Regions from separate parts of the Pseudomonas sp. StFLB209 genome, predicted to be linked through region 1. Evidence: predicted binding sites of a transcription regulator. Region 1 holds the regulator's gene; the other holds the start of a gene.
The links. The regulator sigma-54, encoded in region 1, starts transcription at its own class of promoters, with help from an activator protein. The targets are predictions, from matches to a motif close to ANTGGCATNNANNTTGCTNT.
Positions count from the first base shown of each region.

Region 1 (5,949 bases):
CCACCTGCTTCTACATGATCGTCGGCCTGGTCCAGGCCGATCAGGGGCGAGTGCTGATCGATGACCTCGATGTCAGCCACCAACCCATGCATGGTCGCGCACGCGCCGGCATCGGTTATCTGCCACAGGAAGCCTCGATCTTCCGCAAGCTGACCGTGGCCGACAACATCATGGCGATCCTGGAAACCCGCAAGGAACTGGACGCCGCCGCACGCCGCGCCGAACTGGAAAGCCTGCTGCAGGAATTCCATATCACCCATATCCGCGATAGCCTCGGCATGAGCCTCTCCGGCGGCGAGCGTCGCCGCGTAGAGATCGCCCGCGCGCTGGCCACGGCCCCCAAGTTCATCCTGCTCGACGAGCCTTTCGCCGGGGTAGACCCGATTTCCGTGGGTGATATCAAGCAGATCATTCACCACCTCAAGGCCAAGGGCATCGGCGTACTGATCACCGATCACAACGTGCGCGAGACCCTGGACATCTGCGAGACCGCCTACATCGTCAACGACGGCCAGTTGATTGCCGAAGGCGATGCAGAAACCATCCTGGCCAACCAGCTGGTGAAAGAGGTGTACCTGGGCCACGAGTTCCGTTTGTAGACCTCCCTTGGTTACACACTGGCTGTTGACAACAGATTATTTGTCCTGATGCTCTAGGCAAGTCTTTAGAATTCAGGCATATAACTTGCTTAATAAAGGCGGCATCGATCAGAGGCCGTGAGAAAGCGTAGCGAGCGCAGCCAAGGCAAGACGAAAGCACTCGAAAGTCACGGTTTTTCCCAAGCCAATCAGCTACGGGTAAATGCGTGTTTTCGAGCCCGCTCTCCAGGTCCGATGACTGCATCCGAGGCTGGCAACCTGCCGACACTTTCCCACGACAGCTATCGATGCCCTGTAGTGGATGGCGCTCCCCGCGCCGGCGAATGAAGGTGTTGAGCAACTGCCATGAAACCATCGCTAGTCTTGAGAATGGGCCAGCAGCTGACGATGACACCGCAGCTGCAACAGGCTATCCGCTTGCTTCAGCTATCGACTCTGGACCTGCAGCAGGAAATCCAGGAAGCGCTGGAATCCAACCCCATGCTGGAGCGCCAGGAAGAAGGCGACGACTTCGATAATTCCGACCCGATGGCGGACAATATCGAAAACAAGCCGGCCAGCGAACAGCCGGAACCAAGCTTCCAGGAAACCGCCACGACCGTGGACAACCTTGAAGAAGGCGACTGGAGCGAGCGTATTCCCAATGAGCTGCCGGTCGACACGGCGTGGGAAGACATCTACCAGACCAGCGCCAGCAGCCTGCCCGGCAGCGACGATGACGAGTGGGACTTCACCACCCGCACATCGGCCGGTGAAAGCCTGCAGAGCCACCTGCTGTGGCAGCTCAATGTCGCGCCGATGTCCGACACCGATCGCCTGATCGCCGTCACCCTGATCGACTGCATCAATGGCCAGGGTTACCTGGAAGAGCCTCTGGAAGAACTTCTGGAAGCCTTCGATCCTGAACTGGACATCGAACTCGACGAGATCGAAGCCGTCCTGCACCGCATCCAGCAGTTCGAACCGGCCGGTGTCGGTGCGCGCACCCTCAGCGAATGCCTGCTCCTGCAATTGCGCCAGCTCCCGGCCAAGAGCCCTTGGCTGGCTGAAGCGCAGCGCTTGGTCAGCGACTACATCGACTTGTTGGGCAGCCGCGACTACTCGCAACTGATGCGGCGCATGAAACTCAAGGAAGATGAACTGCGCCAGGTCATCGAGCTGGTGCAAAGCCTCAATCCGCGCCCGGGTTCGCAAATCGAATCCAGCGAGCCGGAATATGTGGTGCCGGACGTCATCGTGCGCAAGGACACCGACCGCTGGCTGGTGGAGCTGAACCAGGAAGCGGTGCCGCGCCTGCGCGTCAACCCGCAATATGCCGGCTTCGTGCGCCGTGCCGATACCAGCGCCGACAACACCTTCATGCGTAACCAGTTGCAGGAAGCACGCTGGTTCATCAAGAGCCTGCAAAGCCGCAACGAGACCCTGATGAAGGTGGCCACCCAGATCGTCGAGCACCAGCGCGGCTTTCTCGAATACGGCGATGAGGCCATGAAGCCGTTGGTGCTGCACGATATTGCCGAAGCGGTTGGCATGCACGAGTCGACCATTTCCCGGGTCACCACCCAGAAATTCATGCATACCCCGCGTGGCATCTACGAGTTGAAGTACTTCTTCTCCAGCCATGTCAGCACTTCCGAAGGCGGTGAATGCTCCTCCACAGCCATCCGCGCAATCATCAAGAAACTGGTTGCTGCGGAAAATCAGAAAAAGCCATTGAGTGATAGCAAGATCGCTGGTTTACTGGAAGCACAAGGCATTCAGGTCGCCCGTCGCACCGTCGCCAAGTACCGCGAATCGCTGGGCATTGCGCCATCGAGCGAACGCAAGCGGCTGATGTGACTGACCGGCTACCGGGCACGACCTCGTTTGGGGTCGATGCCGGGTGAGCGCCACAGCGTTCCAGAGGCAGGTAGTCGACCTGCCCCTTTATGCACAGGCAAAGGAGAAAGCTGTATGCAAGTCAATATCAGTGGACATCAACTGGAAGTGACCAAGCCCCTGCGCGAATATGTGGAGCTCAAACTCAAAAAACTCGAAGGACATTTCGACAAGATCACCAATGTCCAGGTCACCATGACCGTCGAGAAACTGAAACAGAAAATCGAAGCCACCATGCACATCCATGGCGGTGAGGTCGTGGCCAACGCCGAGCATGACGACATGTATGCCGCCATCGACCTGCTCACCGACAAGCTCGACAGACAATTGCTCAAGCATAAGGAAAAGCAGCAAAGCATCCTCAAAGGTGCGACCGCTCGCTAACACACCCAATCCATGATCCGACTTGAAGACATCCTGACCCCCGGCCGTTCCCAGGTTAACGTGCCGGGGGGCAGTAAAAAACGCGTACTCGAACAGATTGCCAACCTGATTGGCCGCGAAGTACCTACGCTGGATACTCAAACCGTATTCGAGAGTCTGGTCGCCCGCGAAAAGCTCGGATCGACCGGCTTTGGCAACGGCATTGCCATTCCTCACTGCCGCCTCGCCGCCTGCAGCGCGCCGGTGAGCGCTGTCCTGCACCTGGAAGCACCGGTTGATTTTGACGCCATCGATGGCGCACCGGTCGATCTGCTGTTCGTGTTGCTGGTTCCCGAAGCTGCCACCGATGAACATCTGGAGCTGTTACGCCAGATCGCCAGCATGCTCGACCGCGCCGAAGTGCGTGAGCGCCTGCGCGCGGCACACAGCGGTGAGGCGCTTCATCACGCCGTGCTGGATGAACTGAAAGGCCGGTGAGCATGCGCATGATCATCGTCAGTGGCCGCTCCGGTTCGGGCAAGAGCACCGCGCTCGACATGCTCGAAGACAACGGTTTCTACTGCGTCGACAATCTGCCGGCAGGCTTGCTGCCTGAACTGGCCGAACGCGCGTTGCTCAATACCGAACAAAGCGAGCCGCTGCTGGCTGTGTCCATCGACGCACGCAACATGCCCAGCCACCTCACCCGCTTCCCGCAGATCCTCGATGAGGTACGCGCTCGGCACATCCACTGTGATGTGCTGTATCTGGACGCCGACGACGCTACCCTGCTCAAACGTTTCTCGGAAACCCGGCGACGCCATCCGCTGAGCAACTCGCAGCGCTCGCTGGCCGAAGCCATACGTGACGAAAGCGTACTGCTGGGGCCGATCATTGATCTGGCCGACCTGAAGATCAACACCACACACCTGAACCTCTATCAGTTGCGTGACACCATCAAGCTGCGCCTGCTGAACAAGCCCGAGCCCGGTACGGCTTTCCTGATCGAGTCGTTCGGCTTCAAGCGTGGCATGCCGGTGGACGCCGATCTGGTGTTCGACGTGCGCTGCCTGCCCAACCCCTACTGGAAGCCGGAGCTACGCGAGCATTCGGGGCTTGATCCGGTGGTAGCCGAATACCTCGCGGCCCAGCCCGATGTGGAAGAAATGTTTCAGGACATCTTCGCCCATCTCAACAAGTGGCTGCCGCGGTTTGCCGCCAGTAACCGCTCCTACGTGACCGTCGCCATCGGCTGCACCGGCGGGCATCACCGTTCGGTCTATCTGACCGAACGCCTGGGCCAGGTCCTGCAACAATCACTCAAGAACGTTCAGGTTCGTCACCGCGACCTCAGTTGAAGGACTTCCACAGCGATGCCCGCTCGTCAAATCACCATTATCAACAAACTGGGCCTGCATGCCCGCGCTGCTGCCAAGTTCGTCGGCGTCGCCGGCAAGTTCCCCTGCCAGATCCGGGTTGGCCGCACCCCAGAGAGCATGGTCGACGGCAAGAGCATCATGGCCGTCATGATGCTGGCCGCCGGCAAGGGCACCGAAATTCACCTGCTCACCGAGGGCGAGCAGGAAGATCAGGCACTCGAAGGGCTGGTAGCGCTGATCAACAATTATTTTGATGAAGGCGAATAATCTGCCGCATGACAAAGCCGGACACAAAAACGGGGCGCCATAAGCGCCCCGTTTTTATTGTCTGCAAGACCGCCACCACCACAGCCACCCTGTCCTGGCACAGGGCGCCTGAGGCTTTATGCCAGGGACAGACGTGTCACCCAGTCCAGTGCCTGGACTGTCAGCAAGGCAATCCCTCCCAGAAGCAGCAGGCTTCCGAAGGCCAGACGAAACAGGCGAACACGATTGGTAACCGACATTTCCAGACTCATGACGTGCCTTGAGGACTCAAAGGGTTGATCAGGCCAGCGCAGCAGCGTAACGGCGCGCCACTTCAGCCCAGTTGATGACGTTGTAGAAGGCAGCGATGTACTCCGGCCGCTTGTTCTGATACTTCAGGTAGTAAGCGTGCTCCCAGACATCCAGGCCAAGAATCGGCGTATTGCCGTGCATCAACGGGCTGTCCTGGTTGCCGCTGTGCTCGACCACCAGCTTTTTCTCCGGGGTAACGCTCAGCCACGCCCAGCCACTGCCGAACTGGACAGTAGCAGCCTTGGTGAAAGCCTCTTTGAACGCTGCAAAGCCGCCCAGTTGCGCATCGATGGCACTGGCCAGCTCGCCTTTGGGCTCGCGATCACCTTCAGGACTCATCACGGTCCAGAACAGCGAGTGGTTGGCGTGGCCACCGCCATGGTTCTTGACCACCGGGCGCAGAGCCTCTGGCAGACTGGCGATCTTGCGCACCAGGTCCTCGACGCTCAGTTCTTTGTACTGGGCGTATTCAGGCTGCTCCAGGGCCGCGTTGATGTTGTTGATGTAGGTCTGATGGTGTTTGGTGTGGTGGATTTCCATGGTTTGCGCATCGACGTGCGGTTCCAGCGCATCGTAGGCGTAAGGCAAGGCAGGCAGGCTATAGGTCATTTCAATGGACTCCTTGGTATTGGCCAGTGGCTGAATGGTGATGCAGCGACGAACGGCTGTGTTCGCCGGCGCTGTTCAGCAATCTGTTGGTGCGCGGGTACTCGCCATGTTCGCTGATGAAGCTCAACAGCTCGGCGTAGGTCTTGTTGCTATGGCGCAGCGCCGCCTGGCGCAGCGTCTCGGGCAGACGCGAATCCTGAATGGCCTGTAACAACCGTTGATGCACCGCGCAAAGGTACTCGGCACTTTCTTCAGGCTGCCCCAGGCTCAAGTGTAGATCGGCCAGATTGTGGTGCGAGATGACGTAGGCGGCGACCGCTTCGTCGGGGTCGGCCCAGCGCTCGAACAGCACCTGGGCCAGCGCCAGGGCCTGGAGGTATAACTCACGAGCTTCAACCCACTCGCCGAGATTGAAACAGCGATTGGCTTGTTCGATGATGCGTTTCCAATGCTGCATGGTCTACCTCCAGAGCGCCGGCTCAGATACCGCCAGCGGTGAGTTTTTCAGGGTTGAGCAACACTTCCAGCTGGCTGCGTTGCAGGTCGGTATGTTCCAGCGCGAC
Region 1 covers NZ_AP014637.1:3,187,518-3,193,466, reverse strand. The annotation lists gene lptB (LPS export ABC transporter ATP-binding protein) at 1-599, shown strand, start outside; gene PSCI_RS14205 (RNA polymerase factor sigma-54) at 945-2,438, shown strand; gene hpf (ribosome hibernation-promoting factor, HPF/YfiA family) at 2,553-2,861, shown strand; gene ptsN (PTS IIA-like nitrogen regulatory protein PtsN) at 2,874-3,338, shown strand; gene rapZ (RNase adapter RapZ) at 3,341-4,198, shown strand; gene PSCI_RS14185 (HPr family phosphocarrier protein) at 4,214-4,486, shown strand; gene PSCI_RS14180 (superoxide dismutase) at 4,766-5,386, opposite strand; gene PSCI_RS14175 (tetratricopeptide repeat protein) at 5,388-5,843, opposite strand; gene PSCI_RS14170 (class II fumarate hydratase) at 5,866-5,949, opposite strand, start outside.

Region 2 (5,949 bases), 1.2 Mb from region 1:
TGCCTCGTCGTGCAGCTTGCGCCACAGCGCCGGTACATGGCCAAGCCAGGCCGAAAAGCCCCAGCGCTCGCGCTTGAGGTTGGGCGCGATGTCGGCAGCGATCATGCCCGCTTCGACCAGGAAGGTGCCCACCCCGCACATCGGGTCAGCCAGCGCCCCGCCTTCGGCGGCAATGCGCGGCCAGCCGGCCCGGATCAACACGGCCGCGGCGAGGTTTTCCTTGAGCGGTGCAGCGCCTTGCTGCAGTCGGTAGCCGCGCTGGTGCAGGCTGTGCCCGGACAAGTCCAGCGAGAGGATCGCCTGGCCACGGTCCAGGCGCAGGTGCACCCGCAGGTCCGGGTTGATCTTGTCCACCGAAGGGCGCAAGCCATCGCGGGTACGCAGCTTGTCGACGATCGCATCCTTGACCTTCAAGGCGCCGAAGTGGGTATTGTCGATGCCCGAGCCATGCCCGCTGAACTCCACGGCGATGCTGCCGTCAGCCTCCAGATGATCCTGCCAGTCGACGTGCAGCACCTGCTCGTACAGATCATCGGCATTGCTCATCGGGAAACGCTTGAGCACCAGCAGCACGCGGTTGGCCAGGCGCGACCACAGGCAGAGCCGGTAGGCGGTCTCCATGTCGGCAGTGCCGCGAATGGCACTGGTGTGTTCCCGGGTTTCTTCAAGGCCCAACCCGCAGGCTTCTTCGGCCAGCAGGCCCTCAAGGCCCTTGGGACAGGTGAGGTAAAGTTCGTAGCGATCCGACATGTGTATTCCAGGGCCTGAGCCGTCAGCGGCGGGCAACGCATTGCCCGACCAGATTCAATACAGGCGCTTTTCAGCAAACGCCTGCGTGGCACATAACGTGTGCCGGTCCACCGTGTGAAGCGTTGTAGGCTTCAACGACAGTTATGCAAAAGGGGAAATATCGCCCCGTGCCAGTGAGCCCGAGTTTTGAGGACATATAAAGTCACATTCTTACCCTTCGTCGAATAATAACTAAAAGCATTCAGCCATTATGTCGCCCGGCCCGGTTTACCGTTGATCGACGCAACTCCTTGCGGGGGCAGGATTATTGACTGTTTCGCCGGTGAAACACAGGTGTTCTTATCGCTCATCAGTCCTAAATGTGACGTGCTTATGACAAATCGATCATTCACAGCCGTTAACGCATTGGTTAGAAATCTCCTCAGGCTGTCACCGCAACGGTGTCGGCACCACGCCCGTGACGCCGGCAGCGGGCAGACAAGGCAGAAGATTTCTGCCTAACCTCGACATGAGGTTCATGGACATTACATAGTCAACAGACGAGGGCAACACCCTATGAGAAGACTTAAGCGTGATCCGTTGGAAAGAGCATTTTTACGCGGATATCAATACGGCGTTAATGGTAAATCCCGTGAGCTTTGCCCATTTACTCTACCGTCAGTTCGTCAGGCATGGATCAATGGCTGGCGCGAAGGACGAGGCGACAACTGGGACGGTATGACCGGCACCGCGGGCATTCACAGACTCAACGAACTTCACGCAGTCGGATGAGGTAATTCCGACCAGTCAATCTGAAAATTTGTCTGACTTCTCGATCAACATCGTTACTGCCTCATCAGGCGGCGGGCCACAGGCTCAGGGGCTTCTTCATGAAGCCCCTTTTTATGTCCATGGTTACCGGCTCAGTGACGCGACAACGCGGCAATCGCATCCACCGACTCGCGAATCAACGCAGGTCCCTTGTAGATAAAGCCAGAGTAGATCTGCACTAGGCTGGCCCCGGCCTGAATCTTCTCGGCCGCATGGCGGCCTTCGGTGATACCGCCAGCGGCGATGATCGGCAGACGCCCGCCCAGTTCCCCCGCCAGAATCCGTACCGTATGGGTGCTCTTGTCGCGCACCGGTGCACCTGACAAGCCACCGGCTTCAGCGGCATGCGTCAGGCCTTCGACACCTTCACGGCTCAGGGTAGTGTTGGTGGCAATGACCGCGTCCATCCCGGTTTCGAGCAAGGTCGCCGCGACCAGCGCGGTTTCTTCATCGCTGATGTCCGGCGCGATCTTGATCGCCAGTGGCACGCGCTTGCCGTATTGCTGGGTCAGCGCTTGCTGACGCAACTGCAGGGCTTCGAGCAACTGCTTGAGCGAATCACCGAATTGCAGGCTGCGCAGGCCCGGGGTGTTGGGCGAACTGACGTTGACGGTCACATAGCTGGCATGGTCGTAGACCTTGTCGAGGCAGATCAGGTAGTCGTCCACCGCGCGCTCGACCGGGGTGTCGAAGTTCTTGCCGATATTGATACCCAACACACCACGGTATTTTGCGGCCTTGACCCGGTTGATCAGGTGATCGACGCCCAGGTTGTTGAAGCCCATGCGGTTGATGATGCCTTCAGCCTCGGGCAGGCGGAACAGACGCGGCTTGGGGTTGCCGGGCTGGGCCCGCGGGGTGATGGTGCCGATCTCGACAAAGCCGAAACCCAGCTGGGCAAAACCGTCGATGGCCGCACCGTTCTTGTCAAGGCCTGCTGCCAGCCCGACCGGGTTGGCAAAGCTCAGGCCCATGACCGTCACCGGTGCCTGAGCAGGCGCCCTGCACAGCAAGCCGTTCAGGCCCAACCGGCCACCCGCACCGATCAGGTCCAGCGACAGGTCATGAGAGGTTTCCGGAGAAAGTTTGAAGAGTAACTGGCGGGCCAGGTTGTACATGGGCGGGCGGGCTCACAGGCGGCTGAAATCAGCCGGCGATTATAGCCGTCAGAGTGCCCGGCAGGCGAGAAATCCGCATCGCCGGGCGCTGGCACATGCCTTGCACCCCTCTTCGGATCACGCCACATGCAAGGCGGCGGCTTTTTTTGATGGAAGCAAGTGTGAGCAGGCAAGACCGATGATCCCTCGAGCAAGCAACGCCCTGGACTGGGTGGCGGGCAGCGATGCCCCGGAAATGAACAGCATCGACATAGGCTTCATGGCCCTGACCGACTGCGCTTCGCTGGTCGTGGCCGCGACCCAAGGGTTCGCCCAGCCTTACGGGCTGACCCTCAACCTGCACCGCCAACCGTCCTGGGCAAGCCTGCGCGACCGGTTGCTCAGCGGCCAGTTGCAGGCCGCCCACAGCCTTTACGGCCTGGTATATGCCATGCAACTGGGGATCAGCGGCGGCGCGAGTGCCGACATGGCGATCCTGATGGGGCTGAACCAGAACGGCCAGTGCATCAACCTGTCCAGCGCGTTGCAGCAGGCTGGCGTGACCAGTCCTGAAGCACTGGAACAACGCGCGCACCATAATGGCGCGCGCATGACCTTCGCCCAAACCTTCCCCACCGGCAACCATGCCATGTGGCTTTATTACTGGCTGGCAAGCCAAGGCATTCATCCACTGGCAGACGTCGACAGTGTGGTGGTGCCACCGGCGCAGATGGTCGAGCACCTCAAGGCAGGGCGGATTGACGGCTGTTGTGTCGGTGAGCCGTGGGGCGCCAGCGCGATCAAACAACAGTTGGGCTTCACCCTGGCCACCAGCCAGTCAATCTGGCCCGACCATCCCGGCAAAGTGCTGGGTTGCACCCAGGAATTCGCCGAGCGTAACCCCAACACCGCTCGCGCCCTGACCATGGCGGTGCTGGAAGCCAGCCGCTTCATCGAGCAGAGCGTCGAGAATCGCCGCAGCACCGCGCAGTTGCTCAGCGATGCTGACTACCTGGATACCCCGGTAGATTGCATCGAGCCGCGCTTGCTCGGTCATTATGAAGATGGCCTGGGCAACAGCTGGCAAGACAGCCACCCGCTGAAGCTGTTCGGTAATGGCCAGGTGACCTTCCCCTGGCTGTCCGATGGCATGTGGTTCATGACCCAGTTCCGCCGCTGGGGCCTGCTGCGCGAGGACCCCGACTACCTGGCCATCGCCCGCCAGGTTCACCGCCTTGACCTCTACCGTCAGGCCGCCGAAGCGCTGGACATTGCCGTGCCGAACACGCAGATGCGCAGCAGCCAGTTGATCGACGGGCGGATCTGGGACGGCAGCGACCCGGCCGCTTATGCCCGCAGCTTTGCCCTCCACGCCAGGGTCGATGGCAGCCCTGCCGTCGCCGCTTACTGAGAGGCAGCCGAGCATGTTGCGTATCCTGCTGATCAATGACACAGCCAAAAAAGTCGGCCGCCTCAAGGCCGCGCTGAGTGAGGCCGGTTTCGAAGTGATCGATGAGTCCGGCCTGAGCATCGACCTGCCGGCGCGGGTCGACGCATTACGCCCGGACGTGATTCTGATCGACACTGAATCCCCCGGCCGCGACGTCATGGAACAAGTGGTGCTGGTCAGCCGCGATCAGCCGAGGCCGATCGTGATGTTCACCGACGAACACGACCCAGGCGTCATGCGTCAGGCGATCAAGTCCGGGGTCAGTGCCTATATCGTCGAGGGCATTGATGCCCCGCGCCTGCAACCGATCCTCGACGTGGCCATGGCCCGCTTCGAAAGCGACCAGGCACTGCGCGCCCAGCTACTGGCCCGCGACCAGCAGATGGCCGAACGCAAACGCATCGAACAGGCCAAGGGTCTGCTGATGAAAATGAAGCACTGCAACGAAGAAGATGCCTACACCCTGATGCGCCGTCAGGCCATGAGCCGCCAGCAAAAGCTGATTCAGGTCGCCGAACAGATCATCGCCATGAGCGAGATGCTGGGCTAAGAGCAGTTACGACCCGAAATGCACCATACCACCCGCCCGACGCGCTGCAATGGAGCGTTTAAGCATCCGTAGGAGCGGCTTGAGCCGCGAATAAAGGTCACAGACAGCGTTATTCGCGGCTCAAGTCGCCCCTACCGGGCGCTCATGGATTTGGCCCAGGTCTTGCTAATACCTCTGTGCAGGTAGCCAACGGCGGTTGCCCCCTTACATACGACAAAGACGTCGCCCTCTCCCTTCGCTACGCAGCGAACCGAGATGCGGCGTCTTTTGCGTTCAGGGTGCCTTTAAAAACGTAGGCGAGGCAGTCAGCGCTAGGCGAAATCAGGCGAGAAACGGTCGGAGTCGCGCACGACTTTACAGTTTGTAAATGAGCATTTTGACCGGGCTGGCGTTCCAGCCTGATTTCAACAACGCGATGGCAACGCAGGTAGTTTTTAGAGGTGCCCTTCAGGCCCCGGTGACGGGGCCGGGTGAGCCGCCGGCTAATCGCGCACTCACCCCTGACAACTTCCACGTCGCGGCCACGACCAGCGACGAACTCCTTCTGGCAGATGATGAGGTGTGCAATGGATACAAGTTTCTGGAAGGCCGGACATAAACCGACCCTTTTCGCAGCCTTTCTGTACTTCGACCTGAGCTTCATGGTCTGGTACCTGCTCGGCCCGCTGGCGGTGCAGATCGCCACTGACCTGCAACTGACCACCCAGCAACGCGGCCTGATGGTCGCCACGCCGATTCTGGCGGGTGCGGTGCTGCGCTTCGTAATGGGAATGCTGGCCGATCAACTGTCGCCCAAGACCGCCGGGATCATCGGCCAGGTGATCGTGATCGTCGCGCTGTTGTGTGCCTGGCAACTGGGCATTCATACCTATGAGCACGCGCTGTTACTGGGCCTGTTCCTGGGCATGGCCGGTGCATCGTTTGCCGTCGCGCTGCCGCTGGCCTCGCAATGGTATCCGCCGCAGCATCAGGGCAAAGCCATGGGCATTGCCGGTGCCGGTAACTCTGGCACGGTACTGGCCGCGCTGATCGCGCCGGTGCTGGCCGCCAGTTTCGGCTGGGGTAACGTGTTCGGCCTGGCGCTGATTCCACTGGTGCTGACCCTGATCGCCTTCAGCCTGATGGCCCGCAACGCCCCGGAACGCGCCAAAGCCAAGTCGATGGCCGACTACTTCAAGGCCCTCGGCGACCGTGACAGCTGGTGGTTCATGTTCTTCTACAGCGTGACCTTTGGCGGCTTCATCGGCCTGGCCAGCGCCCTGCCCGGCTACTTCAACGACCAGTACGGCCTG
Region 2 covers NZ_AP014637.1:4,360,191-4,366,139, reverse strand. The annotation lists gene rlmKL (bifunctional 23S rRNA (guanine(2069)-N(7))-methyltransferase RlmK/23S rRNA (guanine(2445)-N(2))-methyltransferase RlmL) at 1-750, opposite strand, end outside; gene rmf (ribosome modulation factor) at 1,306-1,521, shown strand; gene PSCI_RS19575 (quinone-dependent dihydroorotate dehydrogenase) at 1,653-2,678, opposite strand; gene PSCI_RS19570 (CmpA/NrtA family ABC transporter substrate-binding protein) at 2,857-4,068, shown strand; gene PSCI_RS19565 (ANTAR domain-containing response regulator) at 4,082-4,657, shown strand; gene PSCI_RS19560 (hypothetical protein) at 5,025-5,255, shown strand; gene PSCI_RS19555 (nitrate/nitrite transporter) at 5,224-5,949, shown strand, end outside.
Region 2: PSCI_RS19570 (CmpA/NrtA family ABC transporter substrate-binding protein) is a predicted target of sigma-54. The motif match lies at 2,766-2,785, and genes of this name have one in related genera.